DNA from 2 places in the Pseudomonas sp. TE9122 genome. Region 1 is predicted to be linked to the other one. Evidence: riboswitches for the same ligand, from Rfam matches in the RefSeq annotation. Region 1 holds a riboswitch; the other holds the start of a gene.
What was found. A riboswitch is a leader RNA that binds a small molecule or an ion and turns the genes downstream of it on or off. The one in region 1 is predicted to bind cobalamin.
Positions count from the first base shown of each region.

Region 1 (7,374 bases):
GCAAACACGCCGCCGCGATTGATGTCGGCGATCAGCAAAACCGGGCAATCCACCGCCTCGGCAAAGCCCATGTTGGCAATGTCGCCGGCGCGCAGATTGATCTCCGCCGGCGAACCGGCGCCTTCGACCATCACCAACGGATACGCCGCGCTGAGCCGCGCATGGGAAGCGAGCACCGCTTGCATCGCGATGGCCTTGTAATCGTGATAGGCGACGGCGTTCATCGTCGTCACCGCGCGGCCATGAATGATCACTTGCGCGCCGGTGTCGCTGTTGGGCTTGAGCAATACCGGATTCATATCGGTATGCGGTTCAAGACCGGCCGCTTGCGCCTGCACTGCCTGCGCGCGGCCGATCTCGCCGCCGTCAGCGGTCACTGCGCTGTTGAGCGCCATGTTCTGCGGCTTGAACGGCACCACCGCCACGCCCTGGCGGGTGGCCCAGCGGCACAACGCCGTTACCAAAGTGCTTTTGCCGGCATCAGACGTGGTGCCTTGCACCATCAGAGTGGTCATGGGTGGTCCTTGGCGAATGCTTGCAAAGCCTGTTCGAGACGCAGCGCTTGCGCGGCATCCGCTGGCAGGCCGAAACGCACACTGCTGTTGTGGCTGAACAGGCGCAGGAGGATGCCGCGCCGGGCGAGGAATTCGTGCAGCGCTTCGGCGTGCTCGGTGATCAACCACTGAAACAGCGCGCAGCCGCCCTGCGGTGCAAAACCGCAACGCGTCAGCAACGCCGCCAGCCGTTCGCTCGCTTCATCGCTGCGAATCCGCTGACGGGTATGGCCCTCGGTGTCTTGCAGGCACGCCGTACCGAGTACCCGCGTCGGCCCGCTCACCGCCCACGGCCCGACCTGTTCGGCGAGCAGTTTGAGCAACTTGCGCTCGGCCAGAACGAAACCGAGGCGCACCCCGGCCAGACCGAAAAACTTGCCGAACGAACGCAACACCACCAGCCCGACCTGATGCGCATAGGGCGCCAGGCTCAGCTGCGGCGTGTTGTCCATAAACGCCTCGTCGACCACCAGCCAGCCACCGCGTTGCGCCAGCCGCGCATGCCAGTCGAGCAGGCGTGCCGGGGTCAGGCTGAGGCCGGTCGGATTGTTCGGATTGACCACCACCAATACATCGAGGCTGTCGAGAAAGAACTCGACTTCCTGCTCGAGCACTTCACGGACGATGTAACCGCTGCGCCGCCAGGCTTCGGCATGCTCGGCATAGCACGGCGACAACACGCCGACCTTGCCGGCCCGGCGCAGACGCGGCAGCAACTGGATGGCCATTTGCGAGCCGGCCACCGGCAACACCTGCGCGGCGCCGTAGTAATCGCAGGCGGCCTGTTCCAGACCGTCGTCGGTTTCCGGCAAGCGCGCCCAGGCGCGCAGCGGGATCTCCGGGATCGGGAACTGCCACGGCGCGAGGCCGCTGGACAGGTCGAGCCAGTCGGCTTCGGCAATCCCGTAATCGAGTGCAGCCTTGCGCAACCGGCCACCGTGCTCAAGCATAAAATTCCGCCCCCAGGCAAAGCATCAGCAGCCATAACCATACGCCGCGCTGGACCAATTGCCAGCCACGGTCAATGGAATCGGCATCCGCCGGCGCACCTTCGCCCAGTTGTGGGCGCTCATGCAGTTCGCCGTGATAGATCGCCGGGCCACCCAACTCGACGCCCAGCGCACCGGCACCGGCCGCCATCACCGGGCCGGCGTTAGGGCTGTCCCACTGCGGCGCTTGGGTGCGCCAGCACTTCAGCGCGAGGCGGGTCTTGCCGAGCAGCGCGTAGGTCAATGCCACCAGACGCGCAGGAATGTAGTTCAACACGTCGTCGATTTTCGCCGCCGCCCAGCCGAAACGTTCGAAGCGTTCGTTGCGATAACCCCACATCGCATCGAGGGTATTGCTCAAGCGATACAGAACCACGCCCGGGGCGCCGGCGACGACAAACCAGAACAGCGCAGCGAACACCGCATCGCTGCCGTTCTCCAGCACCGACTCAGTCGCGGCACGGGCCACGGCAGTGCTGTCGAGTTCATCGGTCTGGCGGCTGACCAGATAACCGACACGCTTGCGCGCCTCGTCCAGATCATCGGCGCGCAACGCAGCCGCGACCGGCGCGACATGTTCGCCGAGGCTGCGCATGCCGAGTGCGCAATACAGCGCGAGAATCTCGACAATCCAGCCGACATAGGGCGCCCAGGAAAATGCGGTGGCGAGCAGAGTCAGCGGCAGCACCGCGAGCACCCACGCGGTCACGCCATGGCTGCGCCAGCCACGACCGCCGGCGTTGAAGCGTTGCTCGATGCGCCCGGCAAAATTGCCGAACGCCACCAGCGGATGCCAGCGTTTCGGTTCACCGAGCAGCGCATCCAGCGCTACCGCAGCGACACTCAGCAACGCCACACTCATTGATTCACTCCCCAATAATTTTCGTACAGCAACTCGTTGAGCGGCCGCGCCTGCGCCCAGCCTTCGAGCACCAACATCGGCGCCGAATAGAACTCCCTGACCGGGCCGAGACACAACACCGCCAGCGGTTTCGCACCGGCCGGCAATTTGAGCAAATCCGCCAAGGCTTGCGGTTCGAACAACGAAACCCAGCCCATGCCCAGGCCTTCGGCGCGGGAGGCCAGCCACAGATTCTGGATCGCGCAGGACAGCGAGGCCATGTCCATTTCCGGCAACGTGCGCCGACCGAAGATGTGTTTTTCGCGATCGTCCATCAGCGCTGCGACCAGCACTTCGGCGCAATCGTTGATGCCTTCGACCTTGAGCTGCATGAACTCATCGCTGCGCTCGCCAAGGGCTTCGGCAGTGCGGATGCGCTCTTCTTCCACCAGATCGCGGATCTGCCCGCGCAGAGCACGATCGCTGATGCGGATGAAGCGCCAGGGCTGCATCAGACCGACGCTCGGCGCTTGATGAGCGGCTTCAAGCAGACGACGCAGCAACTGCGGCTCGACGCTGCCGCCGGTGAAGTGGCGCATGTCGCGGCGCTCGGCGATTGCCTTGTAGACCGCTGCGCGCTCGGCTTCGGAGAAGGTGTTGTCGGTCATGGCCCCATCGCTGGCAAGCCAGCTCCCACAGGAGATCGCATTTCTTCAGGAAGCTCACCATTCACTGTGGGAGCGAGCTTGCTCGCGAAGCCGGCCTCACGATCTGGCGCAAACAATGCGGCAATCGCAGTCGGATTCGACGGGAAATAAAAATGCACATAAGAAGCCGTCATCCGCCCCTCGCGATAAACCGCCTCGGCCCCACGCCCGCCATTAGGACTCACCCCCCGGGCAATCGGCGTCAGCTCTGTGGTGGTCAGGGAATGATGATAGGTATGCCCACGCAAGGAACCTTCCGGCAGCTCAACCGCCTGCAACGCCAGCGCCGCCAGACGCTTCTGCATCACCGCCTCGCCCTTGAGCAAACCGACCAGCTCAGCACGGGTGCCTTCCACGTCGGTCAGCGAATCAAGCAGATAAAGCATGCCGCCACACTCGGCGAGCAACGGCTTGCCCGCCGCATGGTGCGCGCGGATCGCCGCCAGCATTGAGGCGTTTTGCGCCAGCGCGACGTGATGCAGCTCTGGATAGCCGCCCGGCAGATACAGGCTGTCCGCCTCGGGCAATCGGGTGTCGCGAATCGGCGAGAAGAAGCGCAATTCGGCGCCCATCGCCCGCAGCAGATCGAGACTGGCGCCATAGGTGAAGGCAAAGGCTTCATCGCGGGCAACGGCGATGCGCACACCTTTTAATAGAGGCTCGGCGGCGATGACGTCAGGCCCGGCGAATTCAACGGCCGGTGGCAGCGCGACCTCGCAACTGCTGGCCAGCGCATCGGCGGCCGCGTCGAGGCGCAGATCCAGATCATTCAATTCGCTGGCCTGAACCAGGCCGAGGTGGCGGCTCGGCAATTCGATACCGGTTTCGCGGGACAGCGCACCGTACCAGCGCAGACCTTCGGTGAGGCTGCCTTCGAGTAATTGCGCATGGCGCAAGGTGCCGACGCGGTTGGCCAGCACGCCAGCGAACGGCAAGTCCGGCTGATACTTGGCCAGGCCCAGCGCCAAGGCGCCAAAGGTCTGCGCCATGGCGGTGCCATCGATCACGCCGAGCACCGGCACACCGAAGTGGCGCGCCAGATCAGCGCTGGATGGCGTGCCGTCGAAAAGGCCCATCACGCCCTCGATCAGAATCAGGTCAGCCTCGGCGGCGGCTTCCCACAACAGCCGGCGACTTTCCTGCTCGCCGACCATCCACATGTCCAGTTGATACACCGGCGCACCGCTCGCGCGCTCGAGGATCATCGGGTCGAGAAAGTCCGGACCGCATTTGAACACGCGCACCTTGCGCCCTTGGTTGCGATGCAAACGGGCGAGTGCGGCGGTGACGGTGGTCTTGCCCTGACCGGAGGCCGGCGCGGCGATCAACACCGCCGGGCAGTGACGTGGTTGCTTCAAAGTTCGACGCCTTTCTGCGCTTTGATCCCGGCCTGAAAGGCGTGCTTGAGCATGCCCATCTCGGTGACCGTGTCGCCCATCTCGATCATTTCCGGCTTGGCGCCGCGCCCGGTGACAACCACGTGCTGCATCGGCGGGCGCGCTTGCAGATCGCTGAGCACCTGATCGAGATCGAGGTAGCCGTGCTTGAGGGCGATGTTCAATTCATCGAGCACCACCAGACCGATCGAAGGGTCGCGCAACAATTCGCGCGAGACTTCCCAAGCGGCGGTCGCAGCGGCGATGTCGCGCTGACGATCCTGGGTTTCCCAGGTGAAGCCTTCGCCCATGACGTGGAAACGCACCTGCTCGGGGAAGCGGCGGAAAAACAATTCTTCGCCAGTGCTGTTGCGGCCCTTGATGAACTGCACCACGCCGCACTGCATGCCGTGGCCCATCGCGCGGGCGAGCATGCCGAATGCCGAGCTGCTCTTGCCTTTGCCGTTGCCGGTCAGCACCAGCACCAGGCCACATTCGTCGGGCGAGTTGGCAATGCGTTCGTCGATCACGGCCTTCTTGCGCTGCATGCGCGCCAGATGGCGTTCGTCACGCTCGGGGGAATCAGTCATGGGGGAGCTCTCCGTTGAGGCTGGATAACGGCGGGCAGGCAAAAGAATAGACGGCAAAAAGCCTGGCATCGCCCACCGTGATGCCGCTGAGATGGATCAGGCCGGTCTCCGGGCTCATGAGCGGCGTTTCGCCGGACTGCGCGCCTTCCCGCTTCTTTCGAGGCAGTGGCTCAAGGCGCAGTTTTCACTCATTTACCGTTGCGGGGGCAGCGCCGGGATCGTCGTGGCTTCGCTCGAAGACCACCCTCACCGGCTTCCCTGTTTCACTCTGTCGACGCTGGGCCACAGAGCACCTGAAACAAGCGGCGAAGGTTAGAGGGTTGGGGGTGGAGCGTCAATTGAAGAGGCGCTTTGCGCGCGAATAACTGCCGCTGATCCATTGTGCAGCGGCAATCTTGTGCCAGACTGCGACAAGTGATATCAAAGAGCCATGCTTTTCCCGAAAAGCCCATTACAACAATAAGGATGACGACGATGCAAGGCATGATCATCAGCAACCCGCGCCTGGAATTTCTGCGCCCGGTGCTGGAACGCTGGTTTGACTGTATCGATCGCTACAACACTGTACGCGGCGACAACGACACGCCGTACTGGCACGACGAGAAAGCCAATCTCGGCCTGCTCGCGGCAGCGGCGTGGATGGCTGAAATGGTCACGCTGAACGACACGGCCACGCGCAAACAGAACGAAGAAGGCGAACGCAATGCTCGCGCCGACCTGCTGATTGCCGGCGCCGAAGACCGCGCGTTCATTCAGGCCACGCAACGTTGGCCACGGGTCAACAATCTCAACCTGACCCAGGCCCTGCTCGACATCACCGTTGATGCCAAGCGCATCAGCTACGCCAGCGATCTCAAGCTCGGCTGCCTCTTTGTTGCTCCGCAAAAACCTCAGCACAGCGCCAGCCCCGAAGAATTGCAGGACATGGTCGACGACCTGCAAAAGGAACACACCTGCGCCGTGGCCTGGTATTTCCCCTACGCCTATCGCAAATTGCACAGCGACGCGGGCAACTATCATCCGGGCATCGCCGTGCTGTTCAAGGAAGCCCGCGGTTGAGCAGTTGAACCATCGGGCCTGCGCCCTCCTCTATGTTTAGGAATGCATTCATAGGGAAGATCAGCAATGCGCAAGGCCCAACTCGCTCTTATCATCGCCGTCGCTGGCGGGCTCGCCGCCTGCGGTGAAACCTCCAGCCTGCAAGTCTCCGACGGCACCGGCCCGTCACCGAAACTGCCCGAACCGAACAAGACGCTGATCCCGACAGTCAACATCGCCCCGGCGGTGGGCTGGCCGGACGGCGCGAAACCGACCGCAGCGGCCGGCACCCAGGTCGCCGCGTTTGCCGAAGGCCTCGATCACCCGCGCTGGCTCTACGTGCTGCCCAACGGCGATGTGCTGGTGGCGGAAACCAATGCGCCGCCCAAGCCCGATGACAGCAAAGGCATTCGTGGCTGGGTGATGAAGAAAGTCATGGGCAAGGCCGGCGCCGGCGTGCCCAGCCCGAACCGCATCACCCTGCTGCGTGATGCCGACCACGATGGCGTCGCGGAAACCCGCACGGTGTTCCTGCAGAACCTCAACTCGCCATTTGGCATGACGCTGGTTGGCAACGATTTGTACGTAGCCGACACCGACCGCCTGCTGCGCTTCAACTACGAGCCGGGCGCCACCGAGATCAAGACCCAACCGATCAAAGTCGTCGACTTGCCCGGCGGCACGCTGAATCACCACTGGACCAAAAACGTCATCGCCAGCAAGGACGGCAACAAGCTCTACGTCACCGTCGGCTCGAACAGTAACGTTGGCGAAAACGGTCTGGATCAGGAAGAAGGCCGCGCGGCGATCTGGGAAGTCGATCGTGCGACCGGCAATCACCGGATCTTCGCCTCGGGTATCCGCAACCCCAACGGCCTGGCTTGGGAACCCACCAGCGGCGCCTTGTGGACAGCGGTCAACGAGCGTGACGAAATCGGCAGCGATCTGGTGCCGGACTACATCACCTCGGTCAAGGACGGCGGCTTCTATGGCTGGCCGTTCAGCTACTACGGCCAGCACGTCGATGTGCGGGTCAAACCGCAGAATCCGGATCTGGTGGCCAAGGCCATCGCTCCGGATTACGCGGTCGGTCCGCACACCGCTTCGCTGGGCCTGACCTTCGCCGATGGCAACCGCTTGCCGGCGCAATTCAAGGAAGGCGCATTCATTGGCCAGCACGGCTCGTGGAACCGCAAACCGCACAGTGGCTACAAGGTGATTTTCGTGCCGTTTACTGGCGGCAAGCCGACCGGGCAGCCGGTGGATGTGCTGACCGGTT
Region 1 is NZ_JBWBQI010000001.1:1,263,034-1,270,407, reverse strand. Features, by position in the region: gene ACZ9BE_RS05640 (cobyric acid synthase) at 1-515, opposite strand, end outside; gene cobD (threonine-phosphate decarboxylase CobD) at 512-1,504, opposite strand; gene cbiB (adenosylcobinamide-phosphate synthase CbiB) at 1,497-2,405, opposite strand; gene bluB (5,6-dimethylbenzimidazole synthase) at 2,402-3,052, opposite strand; gene ACZ9BE_RS05620 (cobyrinate a,c-diamide synthase) at 3,049-4,449, opposite strand; gene cobO (cob(I)yrinic acid a,c-diamide adenosyltransferase) at 4,446-5,057, opposite strand; cobalamin riboswitch at 5,140-5,369, opposite strand; gene ACZ9BE_RS05610 (hypothetical protein) at 5,532-6,116, shown strand; gene ACZ9BE_RS05605 (PQQ-dependent sugar dehydrogenase) at 6,183-7,374, shown strand, end outside.

Region 2 (7,374 bases), 890 kb from region 1:
ATCGACGCCCGACTGCAACAGCGCCTCGCGTTCGGCGCGCACCTTGGCGGCGAGTGGATTCAAGTCATCCGGCTCGTCCAGTGCGGCCACTGCTTGCACGGCGGCGTCGAACAGGCGGATGAGATTGGCAAACGCATCACGGAAAAACCCCGAAACCCGCAGCGTCACGTCGACCCGCGGACGATCGAGCAGGCTCAGCGGCAGAATCTCGAAATCATCCACGCGCTGACTGCCCGTGGCCCATACCGGACGCACGCCCATCAAAGCCATGGCCTGAGCGATGTCGTCGCCGCCGGTGCGCATGGTCGCGGTGCCCCAGACCGACAGGCCGAGCTGGCGCAAGTGATCGCCGTGGTCCTGCAGATGCCGTTCGAGAATCAGCGTTGCCGACTGGAATCCGATGCGCCACGCGGTGGTGGTCGGCAGATTGCGCACGTCCACCGAATAGAAGTTGCGCCCGGTCGGCAGCACGTCGAGGCGGCCACGGCTGGGCGCACCGCTGGGGCCGGCCGGGACGAAACGACCGCTGAGGGCGTCGAGCAGACCGCGCATTTCGGCGGGGCCGCAAGCGTCGAGGCGCGGGGCGACGACTTCGCGCAGATGGTCGAGTATCGAATCAACCTCAGCCCAACCCGCCCCTTGTGGGAGCGAGCCTGCTCGCGAACTCGGTGTGTCATTCAACAATGATTTACCTGACGCACCGCTTTCGCGAGCAGGCTCGCTCCCACAGGGGACATTCAGTGCTTGGAAGATCAGGTCTGCGGCGAAGAGTTCGAGGCGTTCGCGGGTGTCGCCGGCGGTGCGCCAGACTTCTTCGCTGATGGCCTGCAACTCGATCGGACACGGGCCATTCCAAGGATCGGCCAATGCACAATCCAAGGGGTCGAAGCCCAACTCAAACGCCTTGGCCAACGCTCGCAACAAGCTCGACTGCGCGCCTTTACCGTCACCGCGCGGGATGCGCAGCAACGCCAGCAAGGTGTCGATACGCAAGCGCCCGCTCGGCGATTCACCAAAAATGTGCAACCCATCGCGAATCTGCGATTCCTTCAGATCGCACAGATAAGTGTCCAGACGCGGCAACCAGATCGCCGCATCGGCATCGCTGTCCAGCGCGGCATCCAGTTGCAATTCGCGGTCGATCTGCGTGTCCCGCACCAATTGCAGAATGTCGCGCTGCAACTCGCGGGCACGGCGCGGATCGAGCAGTTGCGCCTCGTAATATTCGTCGGCCATCAACTCCAGATTACGCAGCGGCCCATAGGTTTCGGCGCGGGTCAGCGGTGGCATCAGGTGGTCGATGATCACCGCCTGCGTGCGCCGCTTGGCCTGGGCGCCCTCGCCCGGGTCGTTGACGATAAACGGATAGATATTCGGCAACGGCCCGAGCAGCGCGTCGGGCCAGCAGTTTTCCGACAGCCCAACACCTTTGCCCGGCAGCCATTCGAGATTGCCGTGCTTGCCGACGTGGATCACGCCGTGGGCGCCGTAGGTGTTGCGCAACCAGAAATAGAAGGCCAGATAGCCGTGCGGCGGGACCAGATCCGGGTCGTGATACACCGCGCTCGGATCGACCTGATAACCGCGGGCGGGCTGGATGCCGACAAAGGTCAGACCGAAACGCAGACCGGCGATCATCAGGCGACCGTCGCGGCACATCGGATCGTTTTGTGGCGCCCCCCAACGCTCGAGCACCGCCGCGCGATTCGCCTCCGGCAACACGTTGAACATTGCCAGGTAATCGTCCATCGCCAGGCTTTGCTGGCACGGGCGCAGGTCGAGACTGTCGAGGTCGTTGCTGACACCGCCGAGCAGTTGCTGGATCAGCTCGGTGCCGCTATCGGGCAACTCGGCCGTGACCGGATAACCCTCTTCGCGCAAAGCGCGGAGGATGTTCAGCGCCGCCGCTGGCGTATCGAGGCCGACACCGTTGCCGATGCGGCCGTCGCGGGTCGGGTAGTTGGCGAGGATCAGGGCGATGCGTTTTTCGCCGTTCGGCACGTGTGCCAAAGCAATCCAGCGCCGCGCCAGTTCGGCGACGAATTCCATGCGTTCGGGCTGGGCGCGGTAGCAGACCACATCGGACTGACTGCGCTCGCTGCGCCAGGCCAGATCCTTGAAGCTGATCGGTCGGCTGATGATGCGTCCATCGAGTTCCGGCAAAGCAATGTGCATCGCCAGATCACGCGGCCCAAGGCCCTGTTCGCTGTCGCGCCAGCCGGGTTCGTTGTCCTGGGCGCAGATGGCTTGAATCACTGGGATGTTGCGGCGAAACGGGCGCAGATGCGGCGCTTCGGGGCTGGACTGGGCAAAACCGGTGGTGTTGAGAATCACCCCCGCCTCGACTTCATCCAGCCAGTCCTCGACCACCGACAGACAACCGGGCTCCTTCAGACTGGCCACCGCGATCGGCAGCGGATTGAGCCCGGCTGCCTGCAAACGCTGACAGAACACATCGATGAACGCCGTGTTCGCCGCCTGCAAATGCGAGCGATAAAACAACAACGCCGCCACCGGTTGACCGGGCAGCCATTCGGCTTGCCAGTCGCTCAGGGCAGCGCTGTTTTTCTGTGGGTGATAAATCGCCGTGCGCGGCAGGGTTTGCGGCTCGCTCCACGGGTAATCGCGGGCGAACCATTGGTTGCCCAGGCAACGGAAGAAATCCAGCGCATTGCCCATGCCGCCCTGACGCAGAAATTGCCAGAGTCGATCGCGCACTTCGGCGCTGACCGTGCTCAAGTCACTGAGTTCGGGATCCGGGCGGTCATCGCCAGGCACCAGAATCAGTTGCACGCCGCGTTCGGACAACTCGACCAGCCGCTCGACACCGTAGCGCCAATAGGCGATGCCGCCGTGCAGTGAGATCAGAATGACCTTGGCGTGGCGCAGCACTTCGTCGACATACAGATCGACCGAGGCATGATTCTGCACCTGCATCGGGTTGGCCAGACGCAGGCTCGGATAGTCATCGGGCAGTTGCTGCGCAGCCTCGGCGAGCAGCGCCAGGCTGGAATCGCCGCTGCACAGGATCACCAGCTCGGCGGGGGTTTGTCCGAGGTCGGCAATGTTGTCGTCCGAGACGAATCCGCCCGGCTGGGTCCTGAGCAGGTGCATGGCTTAAACGCTGAGCGCAGCGCGCAATTGCGCTTCGAGTTGTGCGGCATCGAGTTCCTGTCCGATCAGCACCAGACGCGTGACACGCGCTTCGTCGGCGCCCCACTGGCGGTCGAAATGCTTGTCGAAACGCGTGCCCACACCCTGGATCAACAGGCGCATCGGCTTGTTCGGAATCGCCGCGAAGCCTTTGACCCGCAGGATGCCGTGCTGCACCACCAGTTGCGTCAGCGCATCGAGCAGCAAGCTTTCGTCGGCTTGCGGCAATTCGATGGAGATCGAATCGAAGGCGTCGTGATCGTGGTCGTCGTCATCACCGTCATGGTGGTGATCGTGGTGGCTGTGGCGGCTGTCGATATGCTCTTCAGAGCCGGCACCGAGACCGATCAGCACGTCGAGCGGCAGGCGGCCATTGCTGGCTTCGACGATTTTTACCGCTGGCGGCAGCTCTTCGGCTACTTCAGCGCGTACGCGAGCCAGGTCTTGCGGGCTGGTCTGGTCGGCTTTGTTGAGGATCACCAGGTCAGCGCTGGCCAGTTGATCGGCGAACAGTTCATGCAGCGGCGACTCGTGATCAAGGTTCGGATCGAGTTTGCGCTGGGCATCGACCTGATCCGGGAACGCGGCGAAGGTGCCAGCAGCGACGGCCGGGCTGTCGACCACGGTGATGACTGCATCGACGGTGCAGGCACTGCGAATTTCCGGCCACTGGAAGGCTTGCACCAGCGGTTTTGGCAGGGCCAGGCCCGAGGTTTCAATAAGGATGTGGTCGAGATCGCCGCGACGGGCAACCAGCTCGCGCATCACCGGGAAGAATTCTTCCTGCACGGTGCAGCACAGGCAGCCGTTGGCCAGCTCATAAACGCGGCCGCTGGCCTCTTCTTCGGTGCAGCCGATGGTGCATTGCTTGAGGATTTCACCGTCGATGCCCAGCTCGCCAAACTCGTTGACGATCACCGCGATGCGCCGGCCCTGAGCGTTGTCGAGCATGTGCCGCAGCAGCGTGGTTTTGCCCGAACCGAGGAAACCGGTGACGATGGTGACGGGGAGTTTGGCCAGTGTTTTCATCGGTATGCCCTTTGGCAAGCGGCGGGCATACGGGACGAGAACCGGCAGCGCGCGTGCACGCCGGAAGCATTCGCCACCGGATCACCCCGCCCGGTTGTAGTGAGAATCTGTGACGAGGCAGGTCTCCTGGCTGACGGCGTTCAGGCGTTGGGCCTGGCGTCCATTGCGCCTTCCCGCTGGCTCATCGGTTGAGCTGGCAGTGGCGTGGCAACGAACATCACCGTTCACAGTTGCGGGGGCAGCCGCGGCTTTGACCGCGTTCCCTTCTTAGCTTCGGCGAGTGCCGAAGAACCTCGAAAGCGCAAGGCTACGCATGGGTCCGTCGTGGGTCAATGGGCGTTGAGTTTGAGTTCGGGGGCATATCCGTTGCTGCGGTAACGGCTTCTTATGGTTTCGCTCTTACAGCGAGTCCCTTTTTCAAACGCCAAAAAGGAACCAAAAGGCTTTGCCCCGGCGTACGGCCCGCTCGCTGGGGCTCGGGGTACCTTCGTTACGGGACCGATCCGGGCGCAGCGGCTACGGTTTGCTTCGCTGCACCTCCTTCCGCTGTGTACGACTGCGTCGCACGGTCGCTGCGCTCCCACCCCCGGATCGATCCCGTAACGAAGCCTGCCGAAGGGGCAAAAGATCAAAAGCCAGAGCAAAAGCAAAGGCAAAAGCAAAAGATCGCAGCCTTCGGCAGCTCCTACAGTTGGATCGCGCACCAGCTCAAGAACAGGTCGGATGTCAGGCCGCCTTCGCGAGCAGGCTCGCTCCCACAAAAGCAAAAGCAAAGCAGCGCAGCTGCCCGCGGCGCAGCCGCCCCACTCAACAATGAGCGCAAGCTCGAGTGCTCTTGATCTTGATCCACCGGCGACGTCGGAAGGCTGAGTGGAGGGATTGATCCGGGCGTGGGAGCGCAGCGACCGTACGACGCAGTCGTACACAGCGAGTGTAGGTGCAGCGAAGCAAACCGGAGCCGCTGCGCCCGGATCAGTCCCGGAGCGAAGGAACCCGAGCCTGCGAGGGCCGAACGTAGGAGCAAGCCTTTTTGGGTACTTTTTCGGCGTTTGGAAAAAGTGCCTCGCCGTAAGGGCGAAACCGTAATCAGCAACACCCGCAGCAACGGATATACACACAAAAACATCAGAAAAATCCCCCACCGCAGCACCGAAAACTCCCCGGAAATTGACTAAAAACCCAAACCCATGTTCTCCTGCCCACCTTGTTACGGGTGCCCTTCACAGGGTGAAACGGGAAACCGGTGAATCATGTGCTTTACTCAAAGCCATGTCAGTCCGGTGCTGCCCCCGCAACGGTAAGCGAGCGAAGCGTCAGATCCACTGTGCCCCGGCATGGGAAGGTGATGCTTGCAGGTCGGCGACCAGCCAACCCCTCGCAAGCCCGGAGACCGGCCCGCAACACCCAGCACGCGCAAGCGCCGCTGACCACAAACAAACCCGCGGTGGGCGGGCGCTGTTCGAAATCCCTGCGTGCCCGGCTCGCAGGGATTTTCATGCGCTCTGTTTACCCGCTGACATTTCAGAGGGAAGCGCTATGTCGATCATCAGTAACACCGTCAGCCACACTGACCACATCTCCAGCAGCACCACACTCGGCCAACGCGTCGCCGCCGCCCTCTTCGCCTCGATCCTCGGTGCCAGCCTGGTCTGGTTCGCCGGTTTCTCGCACATCGAAGCGGTGCACAACGCCGCCCACGATACCCGCCACAGCGCCGCGTTCCCGTGCCACTGAGGCCTGCCGAAATGATCAAACGTATCGCGCAAACCGCAGGCTTCACCGGCTTGCTGGCCGCCCTGCTGCTGACCCTGCTGCAGAGTTTCTGGGTATCGCCACTGATTCTGCAGGCCGAAACCTTCGAGAAATCCGAACCGGTCGCGCAAGTCCACGAACACGCCGCCGGCACCGCCGCCCACAGCCATGATGGCGAAGCCTGGGAGCCGGAAGACGGCTGGCAGCGTGTGGTCTCGACCACTGGCGGTAATCTGGTGGTGGCAGTGGGTTTCGCCTTGATGCTCGCCGGCCTGTACACCTTGCGCGCGCCGACCAAGACCTCGCAAGGGCTGCTCTGGGGTCTGGCCGGTTACGCCACGTTCGTTCTCGCGCCGACCTTGGGCCTGCCACCTGAGTTGCCGGGCACAGCCGCCGCCGATCTGGCTTCGCGGCAGATCTGGTGGATCGGCACTGCCGCTTCGACCGCTGTCGGCCTGGCACTGATCGCTTTCAGCCGTCACTGGCTGATGAAGCTTCTTGGTGTAGCGATTCTCGCCGTGCCGCATGTGATCGGCGCGCCGCAACCGCAGGTGCATTCGATGCTCGCTCCAGAGGCACTGGAAACCCAGTTCAAAATCGCTTCGCAGCTGACCAACGTCGCGTTCTGGCTGGCCTTGGGCCTGATCAGTGCATGGTTGTTCCGCCGCAAAAGCGCAGGCCCATATCAGGCATGACCGATGACCGCGCAGCGCCGACCCTCGTGGTCGGCCTCGGCTGCCAGCGGGGCTGCCCGGCCAGTACGTTGCGTGCGTTACTCGACCAGGCTTTGCAGGCACACCGCATCGAACTGCGAGCGGTCAAGGCTCTGGCGAGTATCGATCTCAAGCGCGACGAACCGGGGTTGCTGGAACTGGCCACACAGTTGAACCTGCCGCTGCAGTATTTCAACAGTGCCGAACTGGCGCCCTATCAGCAGCGCCTCAGCCATCAATCGCAGATCGCCTTTGAGCGCACCGGCTGCTACGGCGTGGCGGAAAGCGCCGCGCTGGCGCTCGCCGAGCAACTGATTCAGGCGCCGGCGAAACTGCTGATCCACCGGCAGAAATATGCGCAGGCCACGCTGGCATTGGCCGGCGCTGCATAAAATCCCGATAATCCCCGCCATTGATCATGAGCACGCTTCATCTGCAGTGTGCCTGCGCCTCTTCACAAGGACTCAACGATGACCGTCTACTTCATCGGCGCCGGCCCCGGCGACCCGGAACTCATCACCGTCAAAGGCCAACGGCTGATTCGCAGCTGCCCGGTGATTATCTACGCCGGTTCGCTGGTACCCGCCGCGGTGCTGGAAGGTCATCAGGCCGAAATCGTGGTCAATAGCGCTGAACTGCACTTGGAACAGATCATCGATCAGATCAAGACTGCCCATGCCCAAGGCCAGGATGTGGCCCGTGTGCATTCCGGGGATCCAGGTCTGTA
Region 2 is NZ_JBWBQI010000001.1:2,154,695-2,162,068, reverse strand. Features, by position in the region: gene cobN (cobaltochelatase subunit CobN) at 1-3,114, opposite strand, end outside; gene cobW (cobalamin biosynthesis protein CobW) at 3,118-4,182, opposite strand; cobalamin riboswitch at 4,282-4,493, opposite strand; cobalamin riboswitch at 5,377-5,595, shown strand; gene ACZ9BE_RS09800 (CbtB domain-containing protein) at 5,719-5,916, shown strand; gene ACZ9BE_RS09795 (CbtA family protein) at 5,928-6,629, shown strand; gene ACZ9BE_RS09790 (cobalamin biosynthesis protein) at 6,626-7,039, shown strand; gene cobM (precorrin-4 C(11)-methyltransferase) at 7,118-7,374, shown strand, end outside.
Region 2: another riboswitch for cobalamin. It lies ahead of cobW (cobalamin biosynthesis protein CobW); the one in region 1 lies ahead of cobO (cob(I)yrinic acid a,c-diamide adenosyltransferase).